2 regions of the Streptomyces sp. NPDC048603 genome follow, and region 1 is predicted to be linked to the other one. Evidence: riboswitches for the same ligand, from Rfam matches in the RefSeq annotation. Region 1 holds a riboswitch; the other holds the start of a gene.
What was found. A riboswitch is a leader RNA that binds a small molecule or an ion and turns the genes downstream of it on or off. The one in region 1 is predicted to bind S-adenosylmethionine.
Positions count from the first base shown of each region.

Region 2: it holds a riboswitch for S-adenosylmethionine, as region 1 does, so the genes downstream of both, thrC (threonine synthase) here and ACGFQ9_RS25525 (aminotransferase class V-fold PLP-dependent enzyme) in region 1, are expected to answer to the same signal.

Region 1 covers NZ_JBICVY010000010.1:197,840-205,167, forward strand. Annotated here, with positions in the region: gene ACGFQ9_RS25510 (Rieske 2Fe-2S domain-containing protein) at 1-253, shown strand, start outside; gene ACGFQ9_RS25515 (cytochrome bc complex cytochrome b subunit) at 250-1,875, shown strand; gene trpD (anthranilate phosphoribosyltransferase) at 2,058-3,122, shown strand; SAM riboswitch class IV at 3,219-3,335, shown strand; gene ACGFQ9_RS25525 (aminotransferase class V-fold PLP-dependent enzyme) at 3,563-4,963, shown strand; gene ACGFQ9_RS25530 (Lrp/AsnC ligand binding domain-containing protein) at 5,075-5,356, opposite strand; gene ACGFQ9_RS25535 (rhomboid family intramembrane serine protease) at 5,319-6,074, opposite strand; gene ACGFQ9_RS25540 (hypothetical protein) at 6,204-6,443, shown strand; gene ACGFQ9_RS25545 (NYN domain-containing protein) at 6,488-7,328, shown strand, end outside.
Region 2 covers NZ_JBICVY010000004.1:499,673-507,000, forward strand. Annotated here, with positions in the region: gene ACGFQ9_RS12150 (helix-turn-helix domain-containing protein) at 152-490, shown strand; gene groL (chaperonin GroEL) at 588-2,207, opposite strand; gene ACGFQ9_RS12160 (cold-shock protein) at 2,583-2,789, opposite strand; gene ACGFQ9_RS12165 (MoaD/ThiS family protein) at 3,220-3,498, opposite strand; gene thrC (threonine synthase) at 3,535-4,809, opposite strand; SAM riboswitch class I at 4,827-4,976, opposite strand; gene ACGFQ9_RS12175 (glucosyl-3-phosphoglycerate synthase) at 5,140-6,117, shown strand; gene ACGFQ9_RS12180 (trehalose-6-phosphate synthase) at 6,189-7,328, shown strand, end outside.

The sequences.
Region 1 (7,328 bases):
CGGCATCGTCGCCTACTCGAAGATCTGCACCCACGTCGGCTGCCCGATCAGCCTGTACGAGCAGCAGACGCACCACGTGCTCTGCCCGTGCCACCAGTCCACCTTCGACCTCTCCGACGGCGGCCGCGTCATCTTCGGTCCGGCCGGTCACGCGCTTCCGCAGCTGCGGATCGGTGTGAATGACGAAGGCTTCCTCGAAGCGCTCGGCGACTTCGAAGAGCCCGTCGGTCCTGCATTCTGGGAGCGCGGATGAGCACTGCCACGACCACGGAGCGCAAAGCGCCGCGCGGCGAGCGCGTAGCCGACTGGGCGGACGGCCGCCTGGGCATCTACAGCCTCGCCAAGGCGAACATGCGCAAGATCTTCCCGGACCACTGGTCCTTCATGCTGGGTGAGATCTGCCTCTACACCTTCATCATCATCATCCTCACGGGTGTGTACCTGACGCTGTTCTTCCACCCGAGCATGAACGAGGTGGAGTACCACGGCTCGTACGTGCCGATGCAGGGCGTCCGGATGTCCGAGGCCTTCGCCTCGACCCTGGACATCAGCTTCGACGTCCGCGGCGGTCTGCTCATCCGGCAGATCCACCACTGGGCGGCCCTGATCTTCGTCGCCGCGATGCTCGTGCACATGATGCGCGTGTTCTTCACCGGCGCGTTCCGCAAGCCGCGTGAGATCAACTGGGTCTTCGGCTTCCTGCTGCTGGTCCTCGGCATGTTCACCGGCTTCACCGGTTACTCCCTGCCGGACGACCTGCTCTCGGGCACCGGTGTCCGCTTCATGGAGGGCGCGATCCTGTCCGTGCCGATCGTCGGCACGTACCTCTCGTTCTTCCTCTTCGGCGGCGAGTTCCCCGGCCACGACTTCGTGGCCCGGTTCTACTCGATCCACATCCTGCTGCTGCCCGGCATCATGATGGGTCTGCTGGTGGCCCACCTGATCCTGGTCTTCTACCACAAGCACACCCAGTTCGCGGGCCCCGGCCGGACCAACGAGAACGTCGTCGGCATGCCGCTGCTCCCGGTCTACATGGCGAAGGCGGGTGGCTTCTTCTTCCTGGTCTTCGGCATCATCGCGGCCATCGCCGGCATCGCCTCGATCAACCCGATCTGGGCCCTCGGCCCGTACGTCCCGGACCACGTGTCCACGGGCGCGCAGCCGGACTGGTACATGGGCTTCTCCGAAGGCCTCATCCGTGCCATGCCGGGCTGGGAGATCAACCTGTGGGGCCACACCCTGGTCCTGGGCGTGTTCATCCCGCTGGTGATCTTCCCGCTGGTCCTGGCGGCCATCGCCGTGTACCCGTTCATCGAGTCCTGGGTCACCGGGGACAAGCGCGAGCACCACATCCTGGACCGCCCGCGCAACGCCCCGACCCGTACCGGTTTCGGTGTCGCCTGGATCGTCTGGTACGTGATCCTGCTGATCGCCGGTGGAAACGACATGTTCGCGCAGTACTTCCACCTGTCGATCAACTCGATCACCTGGTTCGCCCGGATCGGCTTCTTCGTGGGCCCGGTCGTCGCCTTCGTGATCACCAAGCGGATCTGCCTCGGCCTGCAGCGCCGGGACAAGGACAAGGTGCTGCACGGCCGCGAGACCGGCATCATCAAGCGCCTGCCGCACGGTGAGTTCGTCGAGGTGCACGAGCCGCTCTCGCAGGGCGAGCTGCACAAGCTCACCACGCACCACCAGTACGAGCCGCTCGAGATCGGCCCGACGGTCGACGAGAACGGTGTGGAGCGCAAGGTGACGCGCACCGAGAAGCTCCGCTCCAAGATGAGCCGCGGCTGGTACGGCGAGGGCACGCAGATCGAGAAGCCCTCCGTCGAGGAGTACAAGGAGATCCAGAGCGGCCACGGCCACCACTGATCCGGGCGGATCCCCAGCGGATCCACCGGCCGGTCTCCCCGGCCCCGTATCTGGCTGAAAACAGATCGCCACGGCGAGAGCCCCGTCCAGTCGCTGGACGGGGCTCTCTGCCGTTCCCCTCCGCTGGATACGCTTGAGTTCTCGTTGATTTCCACAAGTGACCGATGACCCAGGAGCGGACCATGAACGTGGTGACCCAGACAGGCCGCGACGACGTGGCGGCCAGGTCCTGGCCGGCCGTCCTCGATGCCCTTCTGACCGGCAAGGATCTCACTGCCGACGACACCGAGTGGGCCATGGACCAGATCATGCGGGGACAGGCCACCGACGCCCAGATCGCGGGCTTCGCGGTCGCCCTGCGGGCCAAGGGCGAGACGGTCGCGGAGATCAACGGCCTCGTCCGAGCCATGTACGAGCACGCCAACCTGATTGATATTCCGGGTCGCACCGTGGACATCGTCGGGACCGGCGGAGATGGTGCGAAAACGGTCAACATCTCCACGATGTCCTCCATCGTGGTGGCCGGCACCGGCGCCAAGGTGGTCAAGCACGGCAACCGGGCCGCGTCCTCCGCGAGCGGCGCCTCCGACGTGCTGGAGAAGCTCGGCGTCAACCTGGACCTCACCCCCGCGCGGGTGGCGGCGGTCGCCGAGGAGGCCGGGGTGACCTTCTGCTTCGCGGTCAAGTTCCACCCCGCACTGCGGCACGTCGCCGCGGCCCGCCGCGAGCTGGGCATCCGCACCACCTTCAACTTCCTCGGCCCGCTGACCAATCCGGCCCGGGTGCGCGCGCAGGCGACCGGCGTCGCCGACGCCCGGATGGCCCCCATCGTGGCCGGTGTGCTCGCCGACCGGGGCTCCTCCGCGCTGGTCTTCCGCGGCGACGACGGCATGGACGAGCTCACCACCACGGCCACCTCGCGGGTCTGGTGGGTGCGCGACGGCCGGGTCGACGAGCAGCCCTTCGACCCGCGGGACGTCGGCATCCCGCTGGTCGACGTCTCCGCACTCCGCGGAGCCGACGCCTCCTACAACGCGGACGTGGCACGGCGGCTGCTGACCGGGGAGACCGGCCCGGTCCGGGAGGCGGTCCTCCTGAACTCTGCGGCGGCCCTGGTCGCCCTCGACCCCGGCACCGGTTCCCTGGAGGAGCAGCTGCGGGCCGGCATCGCCCGCGCCGCCGAGTCCATCGACTCGGGCGCGGCCCGCGCCGCGCTGGAACGCTGGGTTCGCGCCAGCAACCTCTAGCGTCAGGGGGCTCCGGCCCCGCCCGCACGAGCCCCCGGTCCACATGGTGGAACGGGGGCTTGCGCTTTCTGGATCATGTGGCAGGATTCTGGACCAGGTCACGAGTGACAGCGTTTTGGCCCCGGCTTGCTGTCCGGCAACCCTCCTTCCGTGGCGGGGTGCCCCGGGTGATGACCAGGCCGTGGACAGAAAGGTCCACGGCAAGCGCGGATCCCTCGACACCAGGGGTCCTGGTCTCTCGAGGAGCGTTTTTCCGTGAGCAAGCGAATGCGATAGGCGCCCAGCGCCCTTTCTTCCCCCCTCGGATCAGGGTCCCCGCACACCCGCGGCCGCGTCCCCTGCCGTCTCCGAGGCATTTCCGTACCCCCGGTCGGCCGCCGCGCCGCACCCGCGTACGGCCAGCGAAGCCATTCAACCCTGCCATCCCGGGAGACACCGCCATGTCCGCGTACACCGACACCGCCGCCACCGCCTGCTGCACCGAGGCCACCGCCGCCACCTCCGTCACCGCCGCCGAGCCGCTGCCCGTCCTCGGCCGGGACGTCACCGTCCCGCTCGTCACCGGCGGCGAAGTCGCCTACGCCGCCCTCGACTACGCGGCCAGCGCCCCGGCCCTGCAGCGGGTCTGGGACGACGTCGCGGCGTACGCCCCGTACTACGGCAGCGTGCACCGCGGGGCCGGCTACCTCTCCCAGCTGTCCACCGACCTGTTCGAGCAGAGCCGTGCCACGGTCGCCGGGTTCCTCGACTGCCGGTCATCCGATCAGGTGATCTTCACCCGGTCCACCACCGACTCGCTGAACCTGCTCGCCCGCGCCCTGCCCGCCGACTGCCGGGTCTTCGTCTTCGAGACCGAACACCACGCCTCGCTGCTGCCCTGGGGGGACGCGCAGGTCACCTACCTCGACGCGCCGCGCACCCCGGCCGAGGCGGTCGCGACCCTGGAGCGGGCGCTCGCCGACCGGGAGCCGGGGGAAGGCCCGGCGCTCGTCTGCGTCACCGGCGCCTCCAACGTCACCGGAGAGATCTGGCCGGTGAAGGAACTCGCCGCGGCCGCCCACGCCCACGGCGCGCGGATCGTCCTGGACGCCGCCCAGCTGGCCCCGCACCACGCCGTCTCCGTGCAGGACCTCGACGTGGACTGGGTCGCGTTCTCCGGCCACAAGCTCTACGCGCCCTTCGGCTCGGGCGTGCTGGCCGGCCGCGCGGACTGGCTGCAGCAGGCCGACCCGTACCTCGCCGGCGGCGGCGCCTCCCGCAAGGTGGCCCGGCGCGAAGACGGCGGTGTCGACGTCGAATGGCACACCACCGCCGCCCGCCACGAGGCCGGCTCCCCGAACGTGATCGGCGTCTACGCGATCGCCTCGGCATGCCGGACCCTGACCGAAGCCGGCTTCGACACCCTGGTCGCCCGCGAGCAGCAGCTGATCGACACGGTCCGGGCCGGTCTGGCCGACGTACCCGAGGTGCGGATCCTGTCGCTGTTCGGGGACGACGCTCCCCGCGTCGGAGTGATCTCCTTCGTGGTGGACGGCTGGAACAGCTCCCACTTCGCCGCGGCGCTCTCCGCCGAGTACGGCATCGGCGTCCGCGACGGCCTGTTCTGCGCGCACCCGCTCGTCCGCACCCTGCTGGGCGGCGAGTCCCAGGAGCCGGGCGAGTGCGGCGCCCCCGAGGCGGCCCCCGGCGAGAGGTCCCTCAACGCCATCCGGGTCAGCTTCGGCGCCGGGACTCCCGACGAGCACGTCGACCGGTTCGTCCGCGCGGTGCGCGAGCTGGTCGCCGACGGCGCGAAGTGGCAGTACCGCACCGAGGACGGCCGCTGCGTTCCCGCGGTCTGAGCACCCCCACGAACTCCCGGCCCTGACTACCCGGGAAACCGCAGGCCCGGCGGGAGGAGCCCCCGCCGGGCCTGTCGGCTGTCCGCAGCCGGTGTCACGCGTCAGCCGGTGTTACGCGTCGAGGCCGATCGCGAAGGCCGCCTCCAGGTCGTGCTGCGAGTACGTGCGGAACGCGACGTGCGTGTCCGTGGCCTCCACGCCCTGGATCTTGCTGATCTTGCCCGGGATGATGTCCGCCAGGTTCTCGTGGCGGGCCACACGGACGATCGCGATCAGGTCGTAGGTACCGGTCACCGAGTAGACCTCGCTGACGTTCTCCAGGGCCGCGATCGATTCCGCGATCTCCGGAATACGGTCAACGCTGGTCTTGATGAGCACGATCGCGGTGATCACTTGTGGTGTCTCCCTCGGTGTCCGTCGCTGGTCGCCTCACTCTAGTCGTACGCCGGTAACGCACCCAGGCGTAGGCGAACCCCAGCGAGAAGCCCACCAGATGGGCCAGGTACGCCACCCCGGGCCCGCTGCCCGCCCGGTGCGCCGCCAGCCACTGCAGGGCGAACCAGAACAGCAGCACCATCCACGCCGGGAAGCGCAGCGGCAGGAAGAGCAGGAAGGGGAAGAGGCTGGTCACCCGGGCACGCGGGAACAGGCACAGGAAGGCCCCCAGGACCGCCGAGATCGCCCCCGACGCGCCGACGAGGGTCTGCTCCTGGGAGGCGTGCGCCGCCGCGTACGCCACAAGTGACAGATAGCCCGTACAGAGGGAGAAGAGAAGGAACTCCGCCCGGCCCATCCGCTCCTCCGTCATCGCCCCGAAGACGAAGAGGAACAGCATGTTGCCCAGCAGGTGCAGCCAGCTGCCGTGGACGAACAGCGCGGTCAGCGGGGTGAGCAGCTCGCGTATGCCGCCGTCGAACAGTTCGGCCGGCACCACCCCCCAGCGCCGGAAGTACTCCGTCCCGGACTCCACCAGCGCCGCGCCCGTCCCGTAACCGGGATTCAGGCCCGAGGCCGGGCCGATGAGGAACACCGCGCAGCAGCCCGCGATCAGGGCGTGCGTGACCACCGGACCCCGGGCGGCCTCCCGCACGGTCCGCCACCTTACGATCATGCGAAGAGCATGGCGTAACCGGACGGATACCGATCGCATGCCCCGCCGATGCCGGGTGGGCCGTAGGGTTACGTGCTGCCGCCGGTGAGGCGGTTTACTTGAATGAGCGACGAAGGAGAGAACGGCACCATGACGGTCCCCTTGCCGACCGAGACCACCCGGTGGCGCTGCACGCTCTGCGGCAACCTCACCCGGTTCGACGTCACCCGCTCGTCCAAGGTCGTGGAGTACGTCCACCTGGACCTCGCCGGGGAGCCCAAGGTCGAGGAACGCGAGGTGGTCAATGAGACCATCGAGTCGGTCCGCTGCCGCTGGTGCAACGCGGTGGACCAGATCGAACTCGTGGACAGGCCGGGCGCGGACTCCTGAGGGGAGCGGCGGGCCGAGGGAAGAAACAACGGTAGGGGTGACGGATTGTGGAACCGGCAAGCGGTGCTGAACCGGCCGACGGGGCCGGTGACGCCGCGGAGGTCCTCGACCGCCCGCTGCCGGAAGGCGTGCGGCGCAAGGTCGTCGCGCTCGTCTCGGACGCCTTCGGCGGGCTGACCCTCGCCGATCTGCCGGCGCAGCTGCGGCAGTACGCCCGCTTCACCCCCTCCCGCCGCGCCAAGTTCGCGGGCAACGCGATGGCGGCCGCCGTGGAGACGGACGCCGTCTTCCGCGGCCGGGTCGCGGAGAAGGTGCGCGAGGCGCAGCCCGAGCTTGCCGCCGCCCTGGAGTCCGGCGCGCCGCCGGCCGCCGCCGACCCCCTCGACGTAGCGGCCGCCGCGTACGTGCTGCGCCCCGTCGGCTGGGTCAAGCTGGTCGCCGCGGCCGGCGAGGAGGCGCAGCGCGCCGACGCCGAACGGATCGGCGAGGAGAGTCGGCGCGAGCTGGAGCGGCTCCGCGAGGAGCTGGCCGTGGCCCGCGACGCACAGCGCAACGGCGGCGAGCAGCTGCGCGCCGAGCTGGAGGCGGCCCGCAGGGAAGCCGAATCGCTTCAGCGCAAGCTCCGCAGCGCGCTCAACGACGTCAAGCGCGGGGAGGCCGCGCTGCGCAAGACGGCGGCCGAGATCGAGGGCGTCAAGGGCGAGGCGGCCGCCCAGGTGGCGGCCGCGGAGACGGAGAACCGGCGGCTCAAGGCGCGGCTCGGCGAGGCCGAGTCGGCCCTGGAAGCGTCCCGCCGGGCCACCCGCGAGGGCCGCAGCGTCGAGGACATGCGGTTGCGGCTGCTGCTGGACACCGTGCTGGACGCGGCCCAGGGGCTGCGCCGCG
Region 2 (7,328 bases), on a different contig from region 1:
GAGCGCCGCATCGTGCTCCTCACGGTCTTCCGCAAGAGCCGCATGAACGAAGCAGCACAGGTGAGTCGCGCGGTGGCGGCCCGTATCGTGTGCGAACGGGAGCACGGCCCGCCCACACCACCTACAGCCGCGGCGAGGAAGGGGACGCGTCATGAACCACACCCGCTGGAAGCTGGCCAGGGAGAAGCAAGCCGGGAGCGGTCCCGCCGAATCCACCGAGGCGTCGGCAGAGCGGGCGGAGATCCGCCTGGCCATGGCATTCGCCAAGGCCGTCTACGACCGGCGAAAGGCGCTCGGGCTCTCCCAGACGCAGCTCGCCGAACGTGCTGGGCTGACACAGGCGAAGATCTCCCGTGTGGAGGGCGCCGATGCCGTTCCGACCCTTCCGCTGTTGCGCCGACTCGCTCACGCCCTGGACGCTTCCTTGAACATCGCGCTGGGCGAAGACCACGAGGAAGTGGCGTTCGTGGACCGGCGCCCCGCCGCCTGAACGTACTTCGGGGACACCCGGGAACGCCCGAGGGCGGTATCCCCGGTGGGGATACCGCCCTCGGTCAGGAACGGCTGATCGGGCCCGGAGGCGTCGATCAGAAGTCCATGTCACCGCCCGGCATGCCGCCCGGAGCGGCCGCGGCCTTCTCCGGCTTGTCGGCGATGACGGCCTCGGTGGTCAGGAACAGGGCCGCGATGGAGGCCGCGTTCTGCAGCGCGGAACGGGTCACCTTGGCCGGGTCGATGATGCCCTCGGCGATCAGGTCGACGTACTCACCGGTGGCGGCGTTCAGGCCGTGGCCCGGGGTGAGGTTGCGGACCTTCTCCACCACGACGCCGCCCTCGAGGCCGGCGTTCTCGGCGATCTGCTTCAGCGGGGCCTGCAGGGCCAGCTTGACGGCGGCGGCACCGGTGGCCTCGTCACCGTCGAGCTCCAGCTTCTCGAAGACCGAGGAGGCCTGCAGCAGGGCCACGCCACCACCGGCGACGATGCCCTCCTCGACGGCCGCCTTCGCGTTGCGAACGGCGTCCTCGATGCGGTGCTTGCGCTCCTTGAGCTCGACCTCGGTCGCGGCACCGGCCTTGATGACGGCGACGCCACCGGCGAGCTTCGCCAGGCGCTCCTGCAGCTTCTCGCGGTCGTAGTCCGAGTCGGAGTTCTCGATCTCGGCACGGATCTGGTTGACGCGACCGGCAACCTGGTCGCTGTCACCGGCACCGTCGACGATCGTGGTCTCGTCCTTGGTGATGACGACCTTGCGGGCGCGGCCCAGCAGGTCCAGGCCCGCGTTCTCGAGCTTGAGGCCGACCTCCTCGGAGATGACCGTGCCGCCCGTGAGGATGGCGATGTCACCGAGCATGGCCTTGCGGCGGTCACCGAAGCCCGGGGCCTTGACCGCGACGGAGCGGAAGGTGCCACGGATCTTGTTGACGACCAGGGTCGACAGGGCCTCGCCCTCGACGTCCTCGGCGATGATCAGCAGCGGCTTGCCGGACTGCATGACCTTCTCCAGCAGCGGAAGGAGGTCCTTCACGTTGCTGACCTTGGAGTTGACGATGAGGATGTAGGGGTCCTCGAGCGCCGCCTCCATGCGCTCCATGTCGGTCGCGAAGTACGCCGAGATGTAGCCCTTGTCGAAGCGCATGCCCTCGGTGAGCTCAAGCTCCAGACCGAAGGTGTTGCTCTCCTCGACGGTGATGACGCCTTCCTTGCCGACCTTGTCCATCGCCTCGGCGATGAGCTCGCCGATCTGGGTGTCGGCGGCGGAGATGGAGGCCGTGGAAGCGATCTGCTCCTTGGTCTCGACATCCTTCGCCTGCTCCAGCAGCGCGCCGGAGACGGCCTCGACGGCCTTCTCGATGCCGCGCTTCAGGGCCATCGGGTTGGCGCCGGCGGCCACGTTGCGCAGGCCCTCGCGGACCAGGGCCTGGGCCAGAACGGTCGCGGTGGTCGTACCGTCACCGGCGACGTCGTCCGTCTTCTTGGCGACTTCCTTGACCAGCTCGGCGCCGATCTTCTCGTACGGGTCCTCCAGCTCGATCTCCTTGGCGATGGAAACACCATCGTTGGTGATCGTGGGAGCGCCCCACTTCTTCTCGAGGACGACGTTGCGGCCCTTCGGGCCAAGCGTGACCTTGACGGCGTCGGCGAGCTGGTTCATGCCGCGCTCGAGACCGCGCCGGGCCTCCTCGTCGAACGCGATGATCTTGGCCATGTGAAGTGGTCCTCCCGGACTGGGGTGGATTGCCTTCGGACCGTGTGGCGCCCGCGACGGACGGCCTGCCTGCCCGGCGGTTCCTTCCCGCCGGACCTGCGGGCCTCACCGACCCGATCCTCGTCTTTATCACTCTCACCCGGAGAGTGCTAACGCCAATGATTAGCACTCGACCCCCACGAGTGCAAGCGAGTCAGGCCACCTCTGGACAACATGGCGGGCACGCGACGGCGGGGCGGCGAAAGGGCGCAGGTGGGAGCGCCGGCGGATGCCGGAGGACGCCGGAGGGACGCCGGGGGGACGCGCGAGGGCCCGCATCCCTGTCCGGGATGCGGGCCCCTCGGGGTACGCCTTCGGTGGTCGAACGCCGTTGGATCAGACCTGCGCGAGCTTGACCATGTCAGCCTGCGGGCCCTTCTGGCCCTGCGAGATCTCGAATTCGACCCGCTGACCCTCTTCAAGGGTGCGGTACCCGTCCATCTGGATGGCGCTGTAGTGGACGAACACATCCGCACCACCGTCGACCGCGATGAAGCCGTAGCCCTTCTCCGCGTTGAACCACTTGACGGTGCCCTGAGCCATGTCTAACTCCCCTATTACTGGCCCTTGCGCAGGAACGCACTTCGCGGTCCCGGGTCAGAACTTGCGTTGGAACGCGTCGACCGCGGCTGAATGTATCTGCACCGGAGCTGTCTGCAACAGGTCATTCCGACGAGAAATCTGGACATGCGGAAATGCTGAAATGGCCGGAAAATTTGCCATTCTCCCGGGCAACTTGGACCGGACAGAACGCGCCAAAGCCCCATATCGCACACGCACATTGGCCCGATGTCGACCATGGGGACGCCCGTTCATATGCGGCGGGCAAGAACAGCGGAGGGGGCTTCCCCAACTCTACCGCGCCCAACCAAGCAGAATTGCCCCCTCCGCTTTTGCGGAAGGGGCAATTCAGGGGTTGTGCGTGCCGGCTACCGAAGGGCCACCGGAAAGCCGGTGCCCGGGCGCCGGAAGTTCAGCAACCGCCCGCGACGGCCGGGATGATGGAAACGCCGGCGCCGTCCGGCGTCACCGCCTGCAGCCCGCCCTCGAAGCGCACGTCGTCGTCGTTGACGTAGACGTTCACGAAGCGGCGCAGCTTGCCCTGGTCGTCCAGGACACGCGCGGCGATGCCCGGGTGGTTCTGCTCCAGGGACTCGATGACCTCGGCGAGGGTCGTGCCCTCGGCGGGCACCTCGGCCTGGCCTCCGGTGTAGGTGCGCAGGATGGTGGGGATGCGGACGTTGACGCTCATGGCGACACTGCCTTTCCGGTAGTGCGTAGGGGGTGGTCAGGCCAGGCCGGCGGCGCGGAACGCGTCCAGGCTGGGGCGGATGACGGCGGTCTGGCCGGTGTCCCCGGCGACCGCGTCCAGGGTCTTGAGGCCGTCACCGGTGTTGAGGATGACGGTGGTCAGCGAGGGGTCGATCTGCCCGTTCTCGATGAGCTTCTTCGTGACGCCGACGGTCACGCCGCCCGCGGTCTCGGCGAAGATGCCCTCGGTCTGCGCGAGCAGCTTGATGGCCTCGACGACCTGCTCGTCGTTGACGTCCTCCACGAAGCCGCCGGTACGGCGGGCGATGTCGAGCACGTACGGGCCGTCCGCCGGGTTGCCGATCGCCAGGGACTTGGCGATGGTCTTCGGCTTCTGCGGGCGGACCACGTCGTGACCGGCCTTGAAGGCGGTGGAGACGGGCGAGCAGCCCTCGGCCTGGGCGCCGAAGATCTTGTACGGCTTGTCCTCGACCAGGCCCAGCTTGATCAGCTCCTGCAGGCCCTTGTCGATCTTCGTGAGCTGCGAGCCTGAGGCGATCGGGATCACGATCTGGTCGGGCAGCTGCCAGCCGAGCTGCTCGCAGATCTCGTACGCCAGGGTCTTGGAACCCTCGCCGTAGTACGGGCGGAGGTTGACGTTGACGAAGCCCCAGCCCTCGCCCAGCGGGTCGCCGATGAGCTCGGAGCAGAAGCGGTTGACGTCGTCGTAGTTGCCTTCGATGCCGACCAGGTCGCCGCCGTACACCGCGGCCATGACGACCTTGCCCTGCTCCAGGTCGTGCGGGATGAACACGCAGGAACGGAAGCCGGAACGGGCGGCCGCGGCGCCGACGGCGCCGGCCAGGTTGCCGGTGGAGGAGCAGGACAGGGTGGTGAACCCGAAGGCACGGGCGGCCTCGACGGCGATCGCGACGACGCGGTCCTTGAAGGAGTGCGTCGGGTTGCCGGAGTCGTCCTTGACGTAGAGCTTGCCGGTGACACCCAGCTCCTTGGCCAGGTTGTCGGCCTGGACCAGCTTGGTGCAGCCCGGGTTCAGGTTCGGCTTCTCCGCCACGTCGGCCGGGACCGGCAGCAGCGGGGCGTAACGCCAGATGTTGTTCGGGCCGGCCTCGATCGCGGCGCGGAGGGCCTCGGGGTCACCGGCGGGCAGCTCGTAGGCCACCTCGAGCGGGCCGAAACACTCGACGCACGCGAAGATGGGGCCGAGGTCGAAACGGGTGCCGCACTCACGACAGGAAAGCGCGGTGGCAGGTCCGAGATCGACAGAGGTGGCAACAGTCTGTGCAGCCATGATGGCGAGGCCCTTTCTCCTCATCTTCCTCGTGACGCACTTCGCCACGAGACGGATTTGGCACCTTCCCTAGCCGGGGACCTCGCTGCGTGACGCAGTCGCGAGAACCGACTGGAGGGTTGCCGGGGCTTCAACGGGCCGTTTCCCTCTGCCCCTCTGGATGAGCGGTATGGCTCCGGGCCGCGCGCTCTATGGCGCACCCGGGCGTTTGTCTGCGCGGCACCCCGGCATGCGGGGGTCCTGCGCGTTGTTCAAGACTGTAACCGAAGGTGCGGGCGGGTGAGACAGCTGTCCGAACCGCGAGATGGATCACGTTTGGGGAGTAACGGAGTGCTGCAAGAGGTGGAGCGCTGGCTGGCAGACCGCTCCTGGTCCGCCGACGACAGGCCGCTCGACCAGCTGTTTTCCGCCAAGCGGACAGCCGGTACGAGGGTCAGCGTGGTGCTGCCCGCACTCGATGAGGAGGCGACGGTCGGCGAGATCGTCGAGGTGATCCGGCGGGACCTGATCGAGGGACGGCCCTTCCCGCTGGTCGACGAACTGGTCGTGATCGACTCCGGTTCCACCGACCGGACCGCCGAGGTGGCCGCCAAGGCCGGCGCCCGCGTGGTGCACCGGGACGAGATCCTGCCCCGGATACCCGCGCTGCCCGGCAAGGGCGAGGTGCTGTGGCGCTCGCTGCTCGCCACCACCGGCGACATCGTCTGCTTCGTCGACGCCGATCTGCGCGACTTCTCGTCCGTCTTCGTCTCCGGGATCCTCGGCCCGCTGCTGACCGACCCGGAGATCCAGTTCGTCAAGGCGATGTACGACCGCCCGCTCGGCGACACCGATCCCGACGCGCCGGCCACGGTCAGGGCAGGACAGGGCGGCCGGGTCACCGAGCTGGTCGCCCGCCCGCTGCTCAACCTGCACTGGCCGCAGCTGGCCGGGTTCGTACAGCCGCTGGGCGGCGAGTACGCGGTCCGCCGGTCCCTGCTGGAACGTCTCCCCTTCCCGGTCGGCTACGGCGTGGAGCTCGGCCTGCTCGTCGACGCGCTGCACACCGTCGGCCTGGACGCCCTCGCGCAGGTCGACGTCGGTGTCCGGCTGCACCGCCATCAGGACGGGCGGGCGCTGGGCCGGATGGCCGCCGCGATCTACCGCACCGCGCAGGTGCGGCTCTCCCGCGGCCATCTGGTCCGCCCGGCCCTGACCCAGTTCGAACGGGGGCCGGACGGCTTCCTGCCGCACACCTACCCGGTGGACACGGAGGAACGGCCTCCGATGATCGAGATCGAGGAGTACCCGTCCCGCCGCGTCGCGTGACGACGGCCACATCACCCACAACCCGGCGCAACGGACGTTTGAGCGAGCGCGGGCCGGGCTAGGTTCGCCGCATGGCTTCCCCGCTGCTCGTCGCCGCGAACCGCGGCCCGCTCTCCTACGGCCTCTCCGCCGACGGCACCCTCGGCGCCCGGCGCGGCGGGGGCGGTCTGGTCTCCGGCCTGTCGGCCGCGCTCGACGGGCAGCCGGACGCGCTGTGGATCTGCGCGGCCCTGAGCGAGGGCGACCGCGAGGCGGTCCGCCGGGGCGTGTCCGAGCCGGGCGTCCGCATGCTGGCCATCGACCCGGACGTCTACCACGACGCGTACAACGGCATCTCGAACTCGGTGCTCTGGTTCACCCACCACGGGCTGTACGACATCCCGCACGAGCCGGTCTTCGACGCGGAGTTCCGGCGCCGCTGGGAGTCGTACCGGACGTACAACCGGGCGTTCGCGGAGGCGCTGGCGGCGGAGGCCGCCGAGGGCGCAGCCGTGCTGGTCCAGGACTACCACCTGTCGCTGGCCCCCGGCATGCTCCGGGAGCTCCGCCCCGACCTGCGGATCTCCCACTTCACCCACACCCCGTGGGCGACGGCCGACCAGCTGGACATGCTCCCGGACGACATCCGCGAGGAACTGCTGTGGGGCCTGCTCGGCGCCGACGAGCTGGGTTTCCACACCTGGGGATGGGCCGCGGCCTTCATCCGCGGCGCGCACATCGAGAGCGCGAACGGCACGGCGGAGGGGTCCTGGCCGAGCGGGGACCCCTGGCGCGGCGTCCACCACCACCGGTCCGGCGGCCGGCGGCGCAGCACCCGGGTGGCCGTGTACCCGCTGGGGGTGGACGGGGAGGAGCTGCGGCAGCTGGCCCACCGGCCGGAGGTGGACGACAGGCTGGCCGCGCTGCGCGCGGAGGTCGGCGACCGGAAGACCATCGTCCGGGTCGACCGCACCGAACTCTCGAAGAACATCCTCCGCGGCCTGCTCGCCTACCGGGAGCTGCTCGCCTCGCACCCCGAGTGGCGCGGCCGCGTGGTCCACCTGGCCTCGGCCTACCCCTCCAGGCAGGACCTGGCCGTCTACCGGGACTACACGGCGGCGGTGTCCCGCCTGGCGCTGGACATCAACGCGGAGTTCGGCACCGCGGACTGGCAGCCGGTCCTGGTCTCCGTGCAGGACGACTTCGCGCGGTCGCTGGCCGCGTACCGGCTG